Pueribacillus theae: one gene and its partner. The main gene of each other region encodes a partner of the protein of the gene in region 2 in a complex. Links are inferred from orthologs where the notes say so. Each region holds a gene or a part of one and is shown on either strand. Other genes may lie near its edges.

The links.
Region 1: rplI (region 2) and rplV share a complex: the UniProt entries of both Bacillus subtilis proteins name them as parts of the 50S ribosomal subunit. The link is inferred for Pueribacillus theae from one-to-one orthologs.

What each region holds. Positions count from the first base shown.
Region 1 is NZ_QCZG01000004.1:82,171-92,711, forward strand. Bases 4,005-6,818 are described here. They hold rplV (50S ribosomal protein L22), read right to left. Parts: upstream 5,676-6,818; coding sequence 5,334-5,675; downstream 4,005-5,333. Other genes in these bases: rpsQ (30S ribosomal protein S17), read right to left, coding at 4,005-4,019; rpmC (50S ribosomal protein L29), read right to left, coding at 4,041-4,244; rplP (50S ribosomal protein L16), read right to left, coding at 4,234-4,668; rpsC (30S ribosomal protein S3), read right to left, coding at 4,671-5,330; rpsS (30S ribosomal protein S19), read right to left, coding at 5,696-5,974. Also shown: rplO (50S ribosomal protein L15), read right to left, coding at 1-6; rpmD (50S ribosomal protein L30), read right to left, coding at 46-234; rpsE (30S ribosomal protein S5), read right to left, coding at 248-748; rplR (50S ribosomal protein L18), read right to left, coding at 769-1,131; rplF (50S ribosomal protein L6), read right to left, coding at 1,160-1,696; rpsH (30S ribosomal protein S8), read right to left, coding at 1,725-2,123; DCC39_RS03475 (type Z 30S ribosomal protein S14), read right to left, coding at 2,154-2,339; rplE (50S ribosomal protein L5), read right to left, coding at 2,363-2,902; rplX (50S ribosomal protein L24), read right to left, coding at 2,930-3,304; rplN (50S ribosomal protein L14), read right to left, coding at 3,355-3,723; more of rpsQ, read right to left, coding at 3,756-4,004; more of rplB, read right to left, coding at 6,819-6,862; rplW (50S ribosomal protein L23), read right to left, coding at 6,889-7,176; rplD (50S ribosomal protein L4), read right to left, coding at 7,176-7,799; rplC (50S ribosomal protein L3), read right to left, coding at 7,817-8,455; rpsJ (30S ribosomal protein S10), read right to left, coding at 8,484-8,792; and 2 more genes. UniProt on the Bacillus subtilis protein: This protein binds specifically to 23S rRNA; its binding is stimulated by other ribosomal proteins, e.g. L4, L17, and L20. It is important during the early stages of 50S assembly.
Region 2 is NZ_QCZG01000058.1:11,211-16,222, reverse strand. The notes cover bases 1,781-4,780. They hold rplI (50S ribosomal protein L9), read left to right. Parts: upstream 1,781-3,058; coding sequence 3,059-3,502; downstream 3,503-4,780. Other genes in these bases: dnaB (replicative DNA helicase), read left to right, coding at 3,523-4,780; DCC39_RS17390 (DHH family phosphoesterase), read left to right, coding at 1,781-3,062. Also shown: DCC39_RS17395 (YybS family protein), read left to right, coding at 135-1,061; more of DCC39_RS17390, read left to right, coding at 1,077-1,780; more of dnaB, read left to right, coding at 4,781-5,012. UniProt on the Bacillus subtilis protein: Binds to the 23S rRNA.

The DNA of each region.
Region 1 (10,541 bases), on a different replicon or contig from region 2:
TTTCATCTTGGCACCTCCTTATTCCTATCTGCTGAATCTGTCAATTTACGCTTCGATTTCTTTTACTGTCACAAGATGAGAGACTTTTGCAACCATGCCGCGAATCGCTGGGTTGTCATTGTGAACGACGGTATGATTGAGTTTCTTAAGCCCAAGAGTTGTAACCGTCACGCGTTGATCCTTAGGGCGTCCAATCGGACTACGAGTGAGGGTGATTTCTAATTGCTTAGCCATCGGATTTCCCTCCTTATCCTAACAATTCTTCTACAGACTTGCCGCGCAATTTAGCAACATCTTCTGCGCGCTTTAAGTTTTTGATTCCTTCAATCGTTGCACGCACCATGTTGATCGGGTTGCTTGAGCCGTGTGATTTTGAAAGAATGTCTCCGATCCCGCCAAGTTCAAGCACGGCACGAACAGGGCCTCCAGCGATAACTCCAGTACCTTCTGAAGCTGGCTTTAAGAGAACTTTGCCTGCGCCGAAACGGCCGATCACTTCATGAGGAATCGTTGTGTTTACACGTGGCACGGAAATTAAGTTTTTCTTCGCATCCTCGACCGCTTTACGGATCGCTTCTGGAACTTCTTGTGCTTTTCCAGTTCCAAAACCGACATGGCCATTTTTATCTCCCACGACAACAATCGCAGCAAAACGAAAACGGCGTCCACCTTTCACTACTTTTGCTACACGGTTTACCGTTACTACACGTTCTTCGAGTTCGAGTTTGCTAGCATCAATAGCAGCCATTCTATTCCCTCCTTTTTCGATTAAAATTGCAAGCCGGCTTCTCTAGCTGCATCTGCCAAAGCTTTTACACGTCCATGATAGATGTTGCCGCCGCGATCAAATACGACGTTTGTGAAACCTTTTTCTGTTGCGCGCTTTGCGATGAGTTCGCCTACTTTTTGTGCCGCTTCAATATTTCCGCCATTTTGGACGTCGATTTCTTTATCGAGCGTGGAAGCTGAAGCGAGTGTTACGCCTTTTTCGTCATCAATTAATTGAGCATACATATGTTTCGTTGAACGAAACACATTGAGGCGAGGGCATTCTGCAGTCCCTTTAAGATTCCGACGAACACGAAGATGGCGTTTTTTTCTGTTTTTATTTCGATCGATCTTTGTAATCACTGAGAGCCACTCCTTTCTGTTTCAAAGATTACTTACCAGTTTTGCCTTCCTTACGGCGTACATACTCGCCTTCATAGCGAATGCCTTTGCCTTTGTATGGTTCAGGCGGCCTAACTGCGCGAATATTTGCTGCCAATTCACCGACACGCTCTTTGTCGATGCCTTTTACGATAACTTTTGTGTTCGAAGGCACATCGATTTCGATGTCTTTTTCAGGAACAAATTCAACCGGGTGTGAATAACCAACGTTTAAAACAAGCTTCTGGCCCTGCTTGCTCGCTCTGTATCCGACACCGACTAATTCAAGGTTGCGTTCAAATCCGTTCGTTACACCTTGAACCATATTATTAATCAAGCTGCGCGTCGTACCATGCAGTGAACGGTGATCTTTTTGATCGCTTGGACGAGAGACAGTGATTTCTTTCTCTTGGATATCGATAATCATATCGGCATTGAATGTCCGTGTTAATTCCCCTTTCGGGCCTTTCACTGTGACGGTGCTGCCGTTTTTTGTAACTGTTACTCCGTTTGGGATTTCAATCGGCTTTAATCCTATACGAGACATACGTACACCTCCATTCGTTGACTCTTTTTTACCAAACGTATGCTAATACTTCGCCGCCGATTTGCTGGCCGCGTGCTTCTCTATCTGTTAAAACGCCTTTTGAAGTTGAAACAATTGCAATTCCTAATCCGCCAAGTACACGAGGCACTTCGTTCGCTTTTGCATAAACACGCAAACCTGGCTTGCTGATGCGTTTTAGCCCAGTGATGACGCGTTCGTTATCTTTTCCGTATTTCAAAAAGATCCGAATGATACCTTGCTTATTATCTTCGATATATTCAACGTCACGAATAAACCCTTCTCGCTTCAAAATTTCAGCAATTTCTTTTTTCATTTTTGAAGCTGGAACTTCTAATTTATCAAGACGTACAGTATTCGCGTTGCGAATTCTGGTAAGCATATCTGCAACTGGATCTGTCATGACCATTTCCTATTTACCTCCTTCCCCGAAACGGGATTACCAACTGGCTTTTTTTACGCCAGGAATTTGACCTTTATATGCGAGTTCACGGAAACAAATACGGCACAGTTTGAACTTGCGAATGACTGAATGAGGACGTCCGCAGCGTTCACAGCGGGTGTATTCGCGCACTTGATATTTTTGTGGGCGCCTTTGTTTAGCGATCATTGATTTTTTTGCCACGCTGTAACCTCCTTAACTATTCGTTATTTTTGAAACGGCATACCAAATTGTAAAAGTAATTCCCGAGCTTCTTCGTCCGTTTTTGCAGTTGTTACAATCACAATGTCCATGCCACGAACTTTGTTCACTTTATCATAATCAATTTCCGGAAAAATCAATTGTTCTTTAATGCCAAGTGTATAGTTGCCTCTTCCGTCGAATGCTTTTTTGGAAACGCCGCGGAAATCGCGCACACGTGGAAGTGATACCGTAATTAATTTGTCTAAAAAGTCATACATGCGTTCTCCGCGCAGTGTTACTTTCACTCCGATTGGCATTCCTTCACGTAGCTTGAAGCCGGCAATTGATTTTTTAGCTTTCGTAATTAACGGTTTTTGTCCTGCAATTGCTGCTAATTCTTCAACTGCGCTGTCTAGAACTTTCGGGTTTTGGACCGCATCTCCTACGCCCATGTTAATGACGATTTTTTCAATTTTAGGCACTTCCATGATGGAAGAATAATTGAACTTGCTCATTAAAGATGGTGTGATTTCTTCTTTGTATTTTTCTTTAAAGCGATTCATGCCGTGTAACCTCCCTCCGGCTGTAAGTTATTTATCTTCAATAGTGAAATTCTCAAACGTATCAAGAAATTCGCCAGATTTTTTTGCGATGCGTACATTTTTTACAACCTGTACTTTCTCACCGTTGACTTTTTTGTAGCCTGCTACTTTTTTGTATCCTACGCGTGTCGGTTCATTTGATTTCGGATCGAGCGGCATGACGTTTGAAACGTGAATCGGCGCTTCCATTTCAACAATGCCGCCTTGCGGGTTCATTTGTGAAGGTTTGGAATGTTTTTTCACAACATTAACGCCTTCTACGATGACACGTTCCTTTTTAGGATAAGCCGCAAGGATAACCCCTTGCTTTCCTTTATCTTTGCCTGAGATGACTTGAACTTTATCTCCTTTTTTTACGTGCATAGCGATCGTGCACCTCCTTAGATTGCAACATTACATCCTCGTTCGATTGATTAAAGTACTTCTGGAGCCAATGAAATAATTTTCATATATTGATGGTCGCGAAGTTCACGGGCAACCGGACCAAAGATACGCGTTCCGCGAGGGCTTTTGTCATCACGAATAATGACTGCAGCATTTTCATCAAAGCGGATGTATGAACCATCGTTTCTGCGCACACCGCTTTTTGAACGAACGACGACTGCCCGAACAACATCGCCTTTTTTGACAACGCCTCCGGGTGTTGCTTGTTTTACCGTACAGACAATAACATCTCCAATATTGGCAGTTTTACGCCCAGAACCGCCGAGCACTTTTATACATAACACTTCACGTGCACCGGAGTTATCTGCGACTTTTAGACGAGTTTCTTGTTGAATCACTTGATAAACCTCCTTCCGGACTTTGCTTCTTGTTATACGATGATTGATTCTTCAACAATTTCTACGAGACGAAAACGTTTGTCTTTCGAAAGGGGACGAGTTTCTGCGATTCTTACTACGTCACCGATTTTTGCACTATTGTTTTCGTCATGGACTTTATATTTTTTTGAATACTTGACGCGTTTCCCGTAAAGCTTATCTTTCTTGTACGTTTCAACGATAACAGTGATCGTTTTATCCATTTTGTCAGATGTTACGCGCCCAGTGTAGGTTTTTCGGTTATTGCGTTCACTCATTGTTTTGACCTCCTCTCACGATTATCCGTTATTGATGCCAAGTTCTCTTTCACGTAAAACGGTTTTTGTCCGCGCAATGGATTTGCGAACGTCACGAATGCGGGCTGGATTCTCTAATTGACCAGTTGCTAGTTGAAAACGCAAGTTAAACAATTCTTCTTTCAACGTTTTAATTTGCTGTTCAATTTCAGCAGTCGTCAATTCACGAATTTCTTTAGTTTTCATTTGAGTCACCACCCATTTCTTCTCGTTTTACAAATTTCGTTTTGATCGGAAGTTTATGAGAGGCTAGACGCAATGCTTCACGAGCGACTTCTTCGGAAACACCTGCAATTTCAAACATGATTTTCCCTGGCTTTACAACCGCTACCCAGCCTTCCGGCGCACCTTTACCTGAACCCATCCGAACTTCTAAAGGCTTCGCTGTGTATGGTTTTGATGGGAAAATTTTGATCCATACTTTACCGCCACGTTTCATGTAACGTGTCATGGCAATCCTTGCTGCTTCAATTTGGCGGTTTGTAATCCAGGCTGATTCTGTTGCCTGCAATCCGTATTCTCCAAAACTTATTTCTGTCCCACCTTTTGCATTGCCTTTCATTTTTCCGCGATGCTCTTTACGGTGTTTTACACGTTTTGGCATTAACATAATTATTTTCCTCCTTCCTCTTGTTTCGCATCCTTTGTCGGAAGGACTTCGCCACGATAAATCCAGATTTTCACTCCTAGTTTACCGTAAGTCGTATCCGCTTCAGCCGTGCCATAGTCAATATCTGCACGCAATGTGTGAAGTGGCACTGTTCCTTCGCTATACGATTCCGAGCGAGCGATATCTGCTCCGTTTAAACGGCCGGAAACTTCTGTTTTGATTCCTTTTGCTCCCGCACGTACTGCACGTTGGATTGCTTGTTTCATTGCACGGCGAAATGCAACACGGTTTTCCAATTGAGTCGCGATATTTTCAGCGACTAGTTTCGCATTGATATCAGGCGTTTTGACTTCAAAAATGTTCACGTGAACCTTTTTGCCTGTCAGTTCGTTTAAAGCTTTTCGAAGTGATTCGACTTCAGAACCACCTTTACCGATGACCATGCCAGGCTTTGCCGTTTTAATCGTAATATTTACACGGTTTGCAGCCCGTTCAATTTCGATGCCCGCAACTGCTGCATCTTTTAAGCGCTTTTCAATGTATTCACGAATTTTGATGTCTTCATGAAGAAGCTTTGCATAATCTTTATCCGCATACCATTTTGAATCCCAGTCACGGATGACACCAATTCTGAGCCCTACTGGGTTAACTTTTTGACCCACGCATTATCCCTCCTTCTTTTCTGAAACTACGACCGTAATGTGGCTCGTTCTTTTATTGATACGGCTTGCGCGGCCTTGTGCCCTTGGACGGAAACGTTTTAGCGTAACGCCTTCGTCAACGTAAGCTTCGCTTATATAAAGGTTGTTTGCTTCCATTTCATAGTTATGCTCAGCATTTGCAATCGCTGAATTCAATAGTTTCTCTACGATTGGAGAAGCCGCTTTCGGTGTGTGTCGTAAAATCGCAATTGCTTCACCGACCTCTTTCCCGCGAATTAAATCGATTACGAGGCGGGCTTTGCGAGGAGCAATGCGTACTTGTTTTGCAGTCGCTTTCGCTTGCATTGATGAAACCTCCTCTCAACTTAACGTCTTGTTTTTTTGTCATCGGCAGCATGGCCTCTGTACGTACGAGTTGGTGCAAATTCGCCTAATTTGTGGCCAACCATGTCCTCGGAAATGTAAATAGGTACATGTTTTCTCCCGTCATATACAGCGAGTGTATGTCCGATGAATTCAGGAAAAATCGTTGAACGGCGTGACCAAGTTTTGATCACTTTTTTCTCGTTCTTTTCATTAAGAGCTTCAACTTTTTTCATTAAATGATCGTCTACGAATGGTCCTTTTTTCAAACTGCGACCCACATTTGTTCCTCCCTTCGCGATTGCGCTACGGTCCCTTTGAACCGTAGGTCAACCCTTTTATTTTTTACGGCGGCGCACAATGTATTGATCAGATGGTTTGTTTTTCTTACGTGTTTTGTAGCCAAGTGTTGGTTTACCCCATGGGCTAACAGGAGATTTGCGTCCGATTGGCGCTCTTCCTTCACCGCCACCATGCGGGTGATCAACAGGGTTCATAACAGAACCACGAACTGTCGGGCGTTTTCCAAGCCAGCGGGAACGTCCTGCTTTCCCGACATTAATAAGCTCATGTTCAACGTTGCCAACTTGGCCAATTGTTGCGCGGCAAGTGGCTAATACCATTCTCGTTTCACCGGAAGAAAGTCTTACAAGCACGTATTTTCCTTCTTTTCCGAGAAGCTGGGCCTCTGCACCTGCAGAACGGACTAATTGGCCGCCTCGGCCAGGTTTTAACTCAATGTTGTGGATGGTTTGGCCGACAGGAATATTTTGGAGTGGCAATGCGTTGCCAAGTTTGATGTCTGCTTCAGGGCCTGACATAATCTCCATTCCAACCTGCAATCCTTTTGGAGCAAGGATGTAACGTTTTTCTCCATCAGCATAATGAATAAGTGCGATGTTTGCAGTGCGGTTTGGATCATATTCGATCGTAGCAACGCGCCCTGGTATTCCATCTTTGTTTCGTTTGAAATCGATAATGCGGTATTTCTTCTTATGGCCGCCACCTTGATGGCGCACTGTAATACGGCCTTGATTGTTTCGGCCAGATTTTCTATTTAATGGTGCTAGAAGTGACTTTTCAGGTTTGTCTGTTGTAATTTCACTGAAGTCTGAACCAGTCATTCCGCGGCGTGCATTTGTTGTTGGTTTATATTTTTTGATCGCCATTTTTTTCCCTCCTTCACGTCGTTCTATTAAACACCTTCAAAGAAGTCTAGCTCTTTGCTTTCAGGTGTCAATTGTACAATCGCTTTTTTGCGGTTTGGCTTATATCCCGAGTGGCGTCCAAAGCGTCTAAATTTCCCTTTGTAATTCATTGTGTTTACCTTTTGAACTTTCACACCAAAAATCGTTTCAATGGCGCTTTTGATTTCCGTTTTGTTTGCGCGCGGGTCAACTTCAAATGTATATTTTTTGTCGCCCAAGGTTTCAGTGGAACGTTCTGTAATAACGGGGCGCTTAATAACATCACGTGCGTCCATTACGCTAGCACCTCCTCTACCTTTTCAGCTGCGTCCTTCGTCATAATGAGTTTGTCATGGTTGACGATGTCAAGCACTCTTACATCCGCTGCTGTTGTTACACTCACTCCAGGAATATTGCGTGCAGATAATTCAACGGTTTCGTTGTGATCATTTGTCACGATTAACGCCTTTTCGTTAGCTTTTAAGTTCGATAGAATCGCTGCCAAATCTTTTGTTTTTGGCGCTTCCATAGAAAGCTGATCAACAACGATAAAGTTTTCTTCTTTCACTTTTGTTGAGAAAGCTGATTTCAACGCTAATCTACGAACCTTTTTAGGAATTTTGTAGCTGTAGCTTCTCGGTGTTGGACCAAATACAACGCCTCCACCTACCCATTGCGGCGAGCGAATGGAACCTTGGCGTGCACGGCCAGTTCCTTTTTGCCGCCAAGGCTTGCGGCCTCCTCCTCGAACAGCAGAGCGGTTCTTCGTTGCATGCGTACCTTGTCGTTGTGCTGCCTGCTGCATAACGATGACATCAAAAAGAACATGATTGTTTGGCTCAATTCCAAAAATGTGATCAGAAAGCTCGAGATCACCTACTTTTGAGCCCTCTTGATTTAAAAGTTCTACTTTAGGCATCGGATAATCCTCCTTTCTTACTTGGCTTTTGCTGCTTTAAGTGCAGCTTGAATTGTCACATAGCTTTTTTTAGGGCCTGGCACGTTGCCTTTGATTAAAAGTAAGTTGCGTTCAGCATCCACTTTGACGATTTCTAAGTTTTGCAACGTCGTCCTTTCACCGCCCATTCGTCCTGGCAGTGCTTTTCCTTTAAAAACACGGGCCGGATCAACTGCTCCCATTGAGCCCGGGCCTCTATGATAGCGTGAACCATGGCTCATTGGTCCGCGTGATTGGTTGTGCCGTTTAATCACACCTTGGAAACCTTTCCCTTTGGAAGTTCCAGTTACGTCTACTTGTTCACCTTCGCTAAAAATATCTACTTTCACTTCTTGGCCAACTTCATATTCGGAAGTGTCTACCCCACGAATTTCTTTTACGAAGCGCTTAGGTGCTGTATTTGCTTTAGCAGCATGGCCTTTTTCTGGTTTTGACGCACGTTGTTCTTTTTTGTCTTCGACACCGATTTGAATTGCTTCATAGCCGTCCGTTTCGGCTGTCTTCTTTTGAAGGACAACGTTTGGCAATGCTTCAATCACTGTTACAGGAACAACGTCGCCGTTTTCCTTAAAAACTTGCGTCATGCCAATTTTTCTTCCTAAGATTCCTTTACTCATTGTTTTTCCACCTCCTAATGTTCCGTCCTTACAATTTGATCTCGATATCAACGCCAGAAGGCAAGTCTAAACGCATAAGCGAATCAACCGTTTGTGGTGTTGGTTCGATAATGTCAATCAAACGTTTATGAGTACGCATTTCAAATTGTTCACGTGAATCTTTGTATTTGTGTACTGCGCGCAAAATTGTATAAACCGATTTTTCAGTTGGCAACGGGATTGGACCCGAAACCTTCGCACCTGAACGTTTCGCAGTTTCAACAATTTTTTCAGCTGATTGATCCAAAATTCTGTGGTCGTACGCTTTTAACCGAATGCGAATTTTTTGCTTTGCCATTATTTTCCCTCCTTCATCGCCCATTTTTTTTAGCGCTTGTTCAAAAAGCCTTACAGAAGTTAGTTATTGATGAGTACAGCTTAACGTTCACTAGCTTTTGCGGCTTTTCCATCAGCGCATAATAGACAGTTCTCCGCGAAAATTTCCTGCACACGGGCCATGGCAAAGGGGCCGGGTGTGTCAGCAACCTTTCACTTCATCGCTGCAATCAATGACTAACATTCAACATTATATAGAAATAATGCGGCGAATGCAAGTGGCGCCAACGTTTTTCTTGTTTTTGGCCACACTTTACCTATTATAGAGACTCCAACAGTTGATTGCAAGATTTTTTAAGTGTTTGTGAGAAATGCGCAAAAAAAAAAAAACTGAGCCCCCCATATAAAGAGAGCTCATAGATTTAACTTCTTATTCGATAACTTCTGTTACTACTCCAGAACCGACAGTACGTCCACCTTCACGGACAGAGAATCTTGTTCCGTCTTCAATTGCGATTGGAGCAATTAATTCTACAGTCATTTCAACGTTATCGCCAGGCATTACCATTTCAACGCCTTCTGGAAGTGAAATTGTTCCAGTTACGTCAGTCGTACGGAAGTAAAATTGGGGGCGGTAGTTTGAAAAGAAAGGTGTATGTCTTCCGCCTTCTTCTTTCGAAAGAACGTAAACTTCAGCTTTAAATTTAGTATGAGCCTTCACTGTACCAGGCTTAATTAACACTTGGCCACGTTGAACTTCTTCACGGGAAACACCACGAAGAAGAGCACCAATGTTGTCCCCAGCTTCAGCGTAGTCGAGAAGTTTACGGAACATCTCAACACCTGTAACTGTTGTTTTCTTAGGTTCTTCAACCAAACCAAGAATTTCAACTTCATCTCCAACTTTTACTTGTCCGCGTTCCACACGGCCAGTCGCAACTGTACCACGTCCAGTAATTGAGAACACGTCCTCAACAGGCATCATGAACGGTTTATCTACGTCACGCTCAGGAGTTGGAATATACTCGTCAACTGCATCCATTAATTCAAAGATTCTTTCAGGCCAGTCACCTTCGCCTTCAAGCGCTTTTAAAGCGGAACCTTTAATGACTGGTACGTCATCACCAGGGAATTCGTATTCGCTTAAAAGATCACGAACTTCCATTTCAACGAGTTCTAGCAGCTCTTCGTCGTCTACCATATCACATTTGTTCAAGAAAACGACAATATAAGGAACACCTACATTACGAGAAAGCAGAATGTGTTCACGAGTTTGAGGCATTGGGCCGTCAGCTGCAGATACAACAAGGATGGCTCCATCCATTTGCGCTGCACCTGTGATCATGTTTTTTACATAGTCAGCGTGTCCTGGGCAGTCCACGTGAGCATAGTGGCGGTTTTCAGTTTCGTATTCAACGTGGGAAGTCGCGATTGTAATTCCGCGCTCACGTTCTTCAGGTGCACCGTCGATTTGATCGTAAGCCATTGCTGTACCACTGCCGTATTTGCTGTGAAGAACAGTTGTGATCGCAGCAGTCAACGTTGTTTTACCATGGTCAACGTGTCCAATCGTACCAATGTTTACGTGTGGTTTAGAACGGTCAAATTTTTCTTTAGCCATTTCTATTTTTTCCTCCTTAATTAAGAAAAATAATTTTTTAAGTAAGTTAATCGAATAGACGACAGGCGTCTATCCTCGATTATAGCAAATGGAAACTTTAAACAATAGTGACAAGTTGATCATTCACCTGTCGCTTTTTTAATAATGTCT
Region 2 (5,012 bases):
CAAATCCAACTTCTCATCCCTCACCTCCAAGAAAGAGGCGCCGGCGTTTGCCTTAAGGATGAGAGAGATAAATGAATATGGTATGATGATATAGGAAGAATTGTTACCTTAGCCGAATGTATTGGGGTGGGCTTGTGAAAAGTACGAAGCATGTAACGGAAACAGCCATTTTATTAGTGCTATATATGGTTTTATTTACGATTGTTTACTTTATTCCATTCTTAGGAATATTTTTTGTATGGGTTCTCCCGCTGCCCTTTATTATGAATGCGGTAAGAAATGGCAGGAATGCGACAATTTATATGTTTGTGATCGCACTTGTGCTGTCACTTCTTTTCAGCCTGCCTGCAGTTCTGATCACATTGATGTTTGCGAGTGTAGGTGTGATTGTTGGTGAAGTTTACCGGAGAAAGGGTGCTGCTTTTCACATTTTGCTTGCTGGAACGCTTACATTTATTGTAAACTTTCTCCTCCTATACGTTCTTGTTGTCGTATTCTTAGGCATTGATCCGATCACAGAATTGGTTAGTGGCATGAAAGATACGATAAAGCAAATGCAGCAGCTTTCACCAGAGCAATTTGCAGGAAATGAGAAACTGCTTGCCGCTTTTTTTAAACAGCTCGACCTTCTAACATACATCGTGCCAAGCATGCTGCTTATTTCTGCGTTTATTTTTGCTTTAATTACGCAGCTAATCGCAAATTTATTTTTAAAAAGGTTCAATTTCGAAATACAAGCATGGAAACCATTTCATGAATGGTCGCTTCCAAAAAGTTTGCTTTTTTATTATTTAATCGTTTTATTTTTAGTATTGATTGGTTTGGAAGAGGGCTCTACACTCTATGTGATTGTAATGAATCTGCAGCTTTTACTCGAAATTGCAATGATCTTGCAGGGCTTTACGGTTATTTTTGCCTTTAGTAAAATAAAAGGATGGTCATTAGCGATCCCTATTGTTATCGTCGTCGGCTCTTTTTTACTTACTATTCCTCTACAATTCGTGAAATTGCTAGGAATTATTGATTTGGGAATCGATTTAAGAAGCCGAATGAAATCGTAGGCAGGAGGAGAAAGCATGCCAAAGTTTTTAATGACTAAATATAACAGTTATCAATTGTTAGCCTTCATTGCAATTTCAATTGTTTTTGTAATAGTGATTAGTTTTTACAATTTAGCTTTAGGTTTGATTGCTTTTGTTTTCGTTGCTCTCCTTACGTGGTATGCTGTTCGAAAAGAAATCCTCTTCCGCAAAGAATTGCTGGAATATATTGCAACACTCTCCCACCGGGTAAAAAAAGTCGGTGATGAAGCGTTGATGGAAATTCCAATCGGGATCATTTTATATGACGATGAATTTCGTGTGGAGTGGATGAATACGTATGCGGCAACATGTTTTGAAGACGGTGTTCTCGTTGGAAATACGTTAAACCATATTTCAACAGAATTAATCCCGCTTATTAATAAAAAGGATGCTGAGCGTGAAGAAATTGAGTTAAATAAACGCATTTATGAAGTTCATATGAAACGAAATGAGCGGCTTCTTTACTTTTTTGATGTCACTGAAGAGAGAGAGTTAAAGAAACGCTACCAAGAGGAACAAATTGTTTTTGCGATCGTTTATCTTGATAACTATGATGAATTGACACAAGGGATGGATGATACGGCCAGAAGCAATATTAATAGCCAAGTGACGGATTTATTAAATCGATGGGCTGTCGATCATGGGGTTTACTTAAAACGAAGCTCGTCTGAAAAGTTTTTTGCTGTTTTTAACGAACGGACATTGTCGAGCTTAGAGAAAACGAAATTTTCTTTGCTTGATGAAGTTCGTGAATTTACATCCAAGCTAAACGTTCCGATTACATTAAGTATTGGCGTCGGGTGCGGAACAGCGGATTTTCAAGAGCTTGGACAGCTTGCACAGTCAGGGCTTGATCTTGCGCTTGGAAGAGGCGGGGATCAAGTGGCAATTAAGCAAATGAACGGAAAAGTTAAGTTTTACGGCGGGAAAACGAATCCAATCGAAAAAAGAACGCGTGTCCGGGCAAGAGTCATTTCACATGCGTTAAGGGAGCTAGTGTTGGATAGCGATAAAGTTCTAATTATGGGACACAAACGGCCTGATATGGATGCAATTGGGGCGGCAATTGGCATTTTGAAAGTTGCCCAAGCAAATGAAAAAGAAGGCTACATTATTTTTGATAAAAATGAAAAAAACATTGGCATCGAAAAGCTGATGGAAAAAGTTAAAGAAGATAATTCGCTTTGGAGCCGTTTTATTCAGCCTGAAGAAGCGTTGGAAATGTTAACTTCCAGGACACTTCTCGTTGTTGTGGATACACATAAACCTTCTCTCGTTATCGAAGAGAAACTTATTAATCGAATTGATCGTGTCGTTGTCATTGATCACCACCGCCGCGGAGAAGACTTTATCTCCGAACCTGTTCTTGTTTATATGGAGCCCTATGCTTCATCTACGTCTGAACTCGTGACAGAGCTGTTTGAATACCAGCCAAAGCGTTTAAAATTGAACATGCTTGAATCAACCGCGCTACTTGCAGGAATTACGGTCGATACGAAAAACTTTACACTAAGAACAGGATCGCGCACATTTGATGCGGCATCCTATTTACGATCAAGGGGAGCGGACACCATTCTTGTCCAGAAATTTTTAAGTGAAGATTTGCAGCAGTTCATTCAACGATCAAAAATTATTGAAAAAGCCGAAATATACCGTAATGGCATTGTCATTGCGAAAGGTGAGCCGGATAAAACGTACGATCAAGTGTTGATTGCCCAAACGGCGGATACGCTCCTGTCGATTAACAATGTCGCCGCTTCTTTCGTTATTTCAAAGCGAACCGACGGGAAGATTAGCATAAGTGCGCGTTCGCTTGGTGACGTCAATGTTCAAGTAATTATGGAGGCTTTGAATGGCGGCGGCCATCTGACAAATGCAGCGGCACAGCTTGAAGGCGGAACAATGGAAGAAGCCGAAGGGCAGTTAAAACAAATTATAGACGATTATTTTCAAGAGATTGAAGGGGGAGACGACCAATGAAAGTCATATTTATAAAAGATGTAAAAGGCAGAGGGAAAGCAGGCGAAGTGAAGAACGTGGCAGACGGTTACGCCCGCAACTACTTGCTACCAAATAACCTTGCAGTTGAAGCGACAAAAGGCAATATCCAATCGTTAAAAGCGAAGCAACGAAGTGAGGAAAGAAAAGCGGAAGAAGAAAAACAGGAAGCTGAACAGTTAAAAGCATTGCTAGAAAAAACGACAGTTGAATTAAAAGCCAAGACAGGAGAAGGCGGCCGCTTATTTGGTTCGATTACAAGCAAGCAAATCGCTGATGAACTGAAAAAACAAAAAATTAATATTGATAAACGCAAAATTGACTTGGCGGAACCAATCCGTTCCCTCGGATACACAAATGTACCGGTTAAAGTCCATCCAGAAGTGACCGCTGTGATTAAAGTCCATGTTGCCGAAAAGTAGAATGAGGGTGAAGGCGTAAAATGAGTGACTTATTCGCAGATCGAATTCCACCACACAGCATAGAAGCCGAACAGGCCGTTTTAGGTGCTGTCTTTCTTGAACCGGAAGCCTTAATCAAAGCGGGAGAAATCCTCATCCCGGAAGATTTCTACAGACCGCAGCACCAACGGATTTTCAGGGCGATGATTGATCTCTCAGAACGTGGAGAGCCAGTGGATCTAGTGACAGTAACAACAGAACTTCAGAACAAGAAACTTCTTGAAGAAATCGGCGGCGTTTCTTATTTAAGCGATTTGGCCGGATCAGTGCCAACCGCTGCGAACATTGAATATTACAGCCATATGATTGAAGAGAAATCGCTGCTCAGAAGATTAATCCGGACTGCAACCGATATTGCGGCTGACGGCTATGCAAGTGAAGAAGAAGTTGAAAAGATTTTAGATGAAGCCGAAAAAAGCATTCTTGAAGTAGCAAACAGGAAAAATACAGGCGCATTTTTATCCATTAAAGACATCCTTGTAAAGGCGTATGACAACATCGAAATGCTTCACAACCGAAAAGATGACATTACAGGGATCCCGACAGGCTTCATTGAACTCGATCGCATGACAGCAGGCTTTCAAAGAAATGACTTTATCATCGTGGCCGCAAGGCCTTCTGTCGGTAAGACAGCATTTGCCTTAAACATTTCCCAAAATGTCGCGACAAAAACGGATGAAAATGTTGCGATTTTCAGCCTCGAAATGGGCGCGGAGCAGCTTGTCATGCGGATGCTCTGCGCAGAAGGAAATATCGATTCCCAACGGTTAAGGACAGGTAAACTGACCCCGGACGATTGGGAAAAGCTAACAATGGCGATGGGAAGCTTATCAAATGCCGGCATTTATATTGATGACACTCCCGGCATTCGGGTGAGCGACATTCGGGCAAAATGCCGCCGCCTCAAACAGGAAAAAGGCCTCGGGCTTGTGATGATTGATTACTTGCAGCTTATCCAGGGAAGCAGCGGTCGAGGCGGAGAAAACAGGCAGCAGGAAGTGTCTGAAATTTCTCGTTCTCTCAAAGCACTGGCGCGTGAACTTGAAGTTCCTGTCATTGCCCTTTCACAGCTATCCCGCGGCGTCGAATCACGCCAAGACAAACGCCCGATGATGTCAGATATTCGTGAAAGCGGCTGTTTATCATACGAAACGCTTATAACGAGAGCTGATACCGGCGAACAACTAGAAATAGGTTCCCTAGTAGGAGAAACAAATATCCCAGTATTAAGTATGAATGAAGAATTGAAATTGGAAGTTTCATATATAAGTAAAGTCTTTAGCAGTGGTTATAAACAGTTATTTGAATTAAAAACAGCGAGTGGAAGAGTTATAAAAGCCTCAGCTAATCACCCTTTTTATACTTTAGACGGTTGGAAAGCAGTGGAACATCTCCAAATTGGAGAGAAGATTGCTGTTGCTAAAGATAAAAAAGTTGATTGGAATGTGATTGTTTCAATAACTCCCTTAGG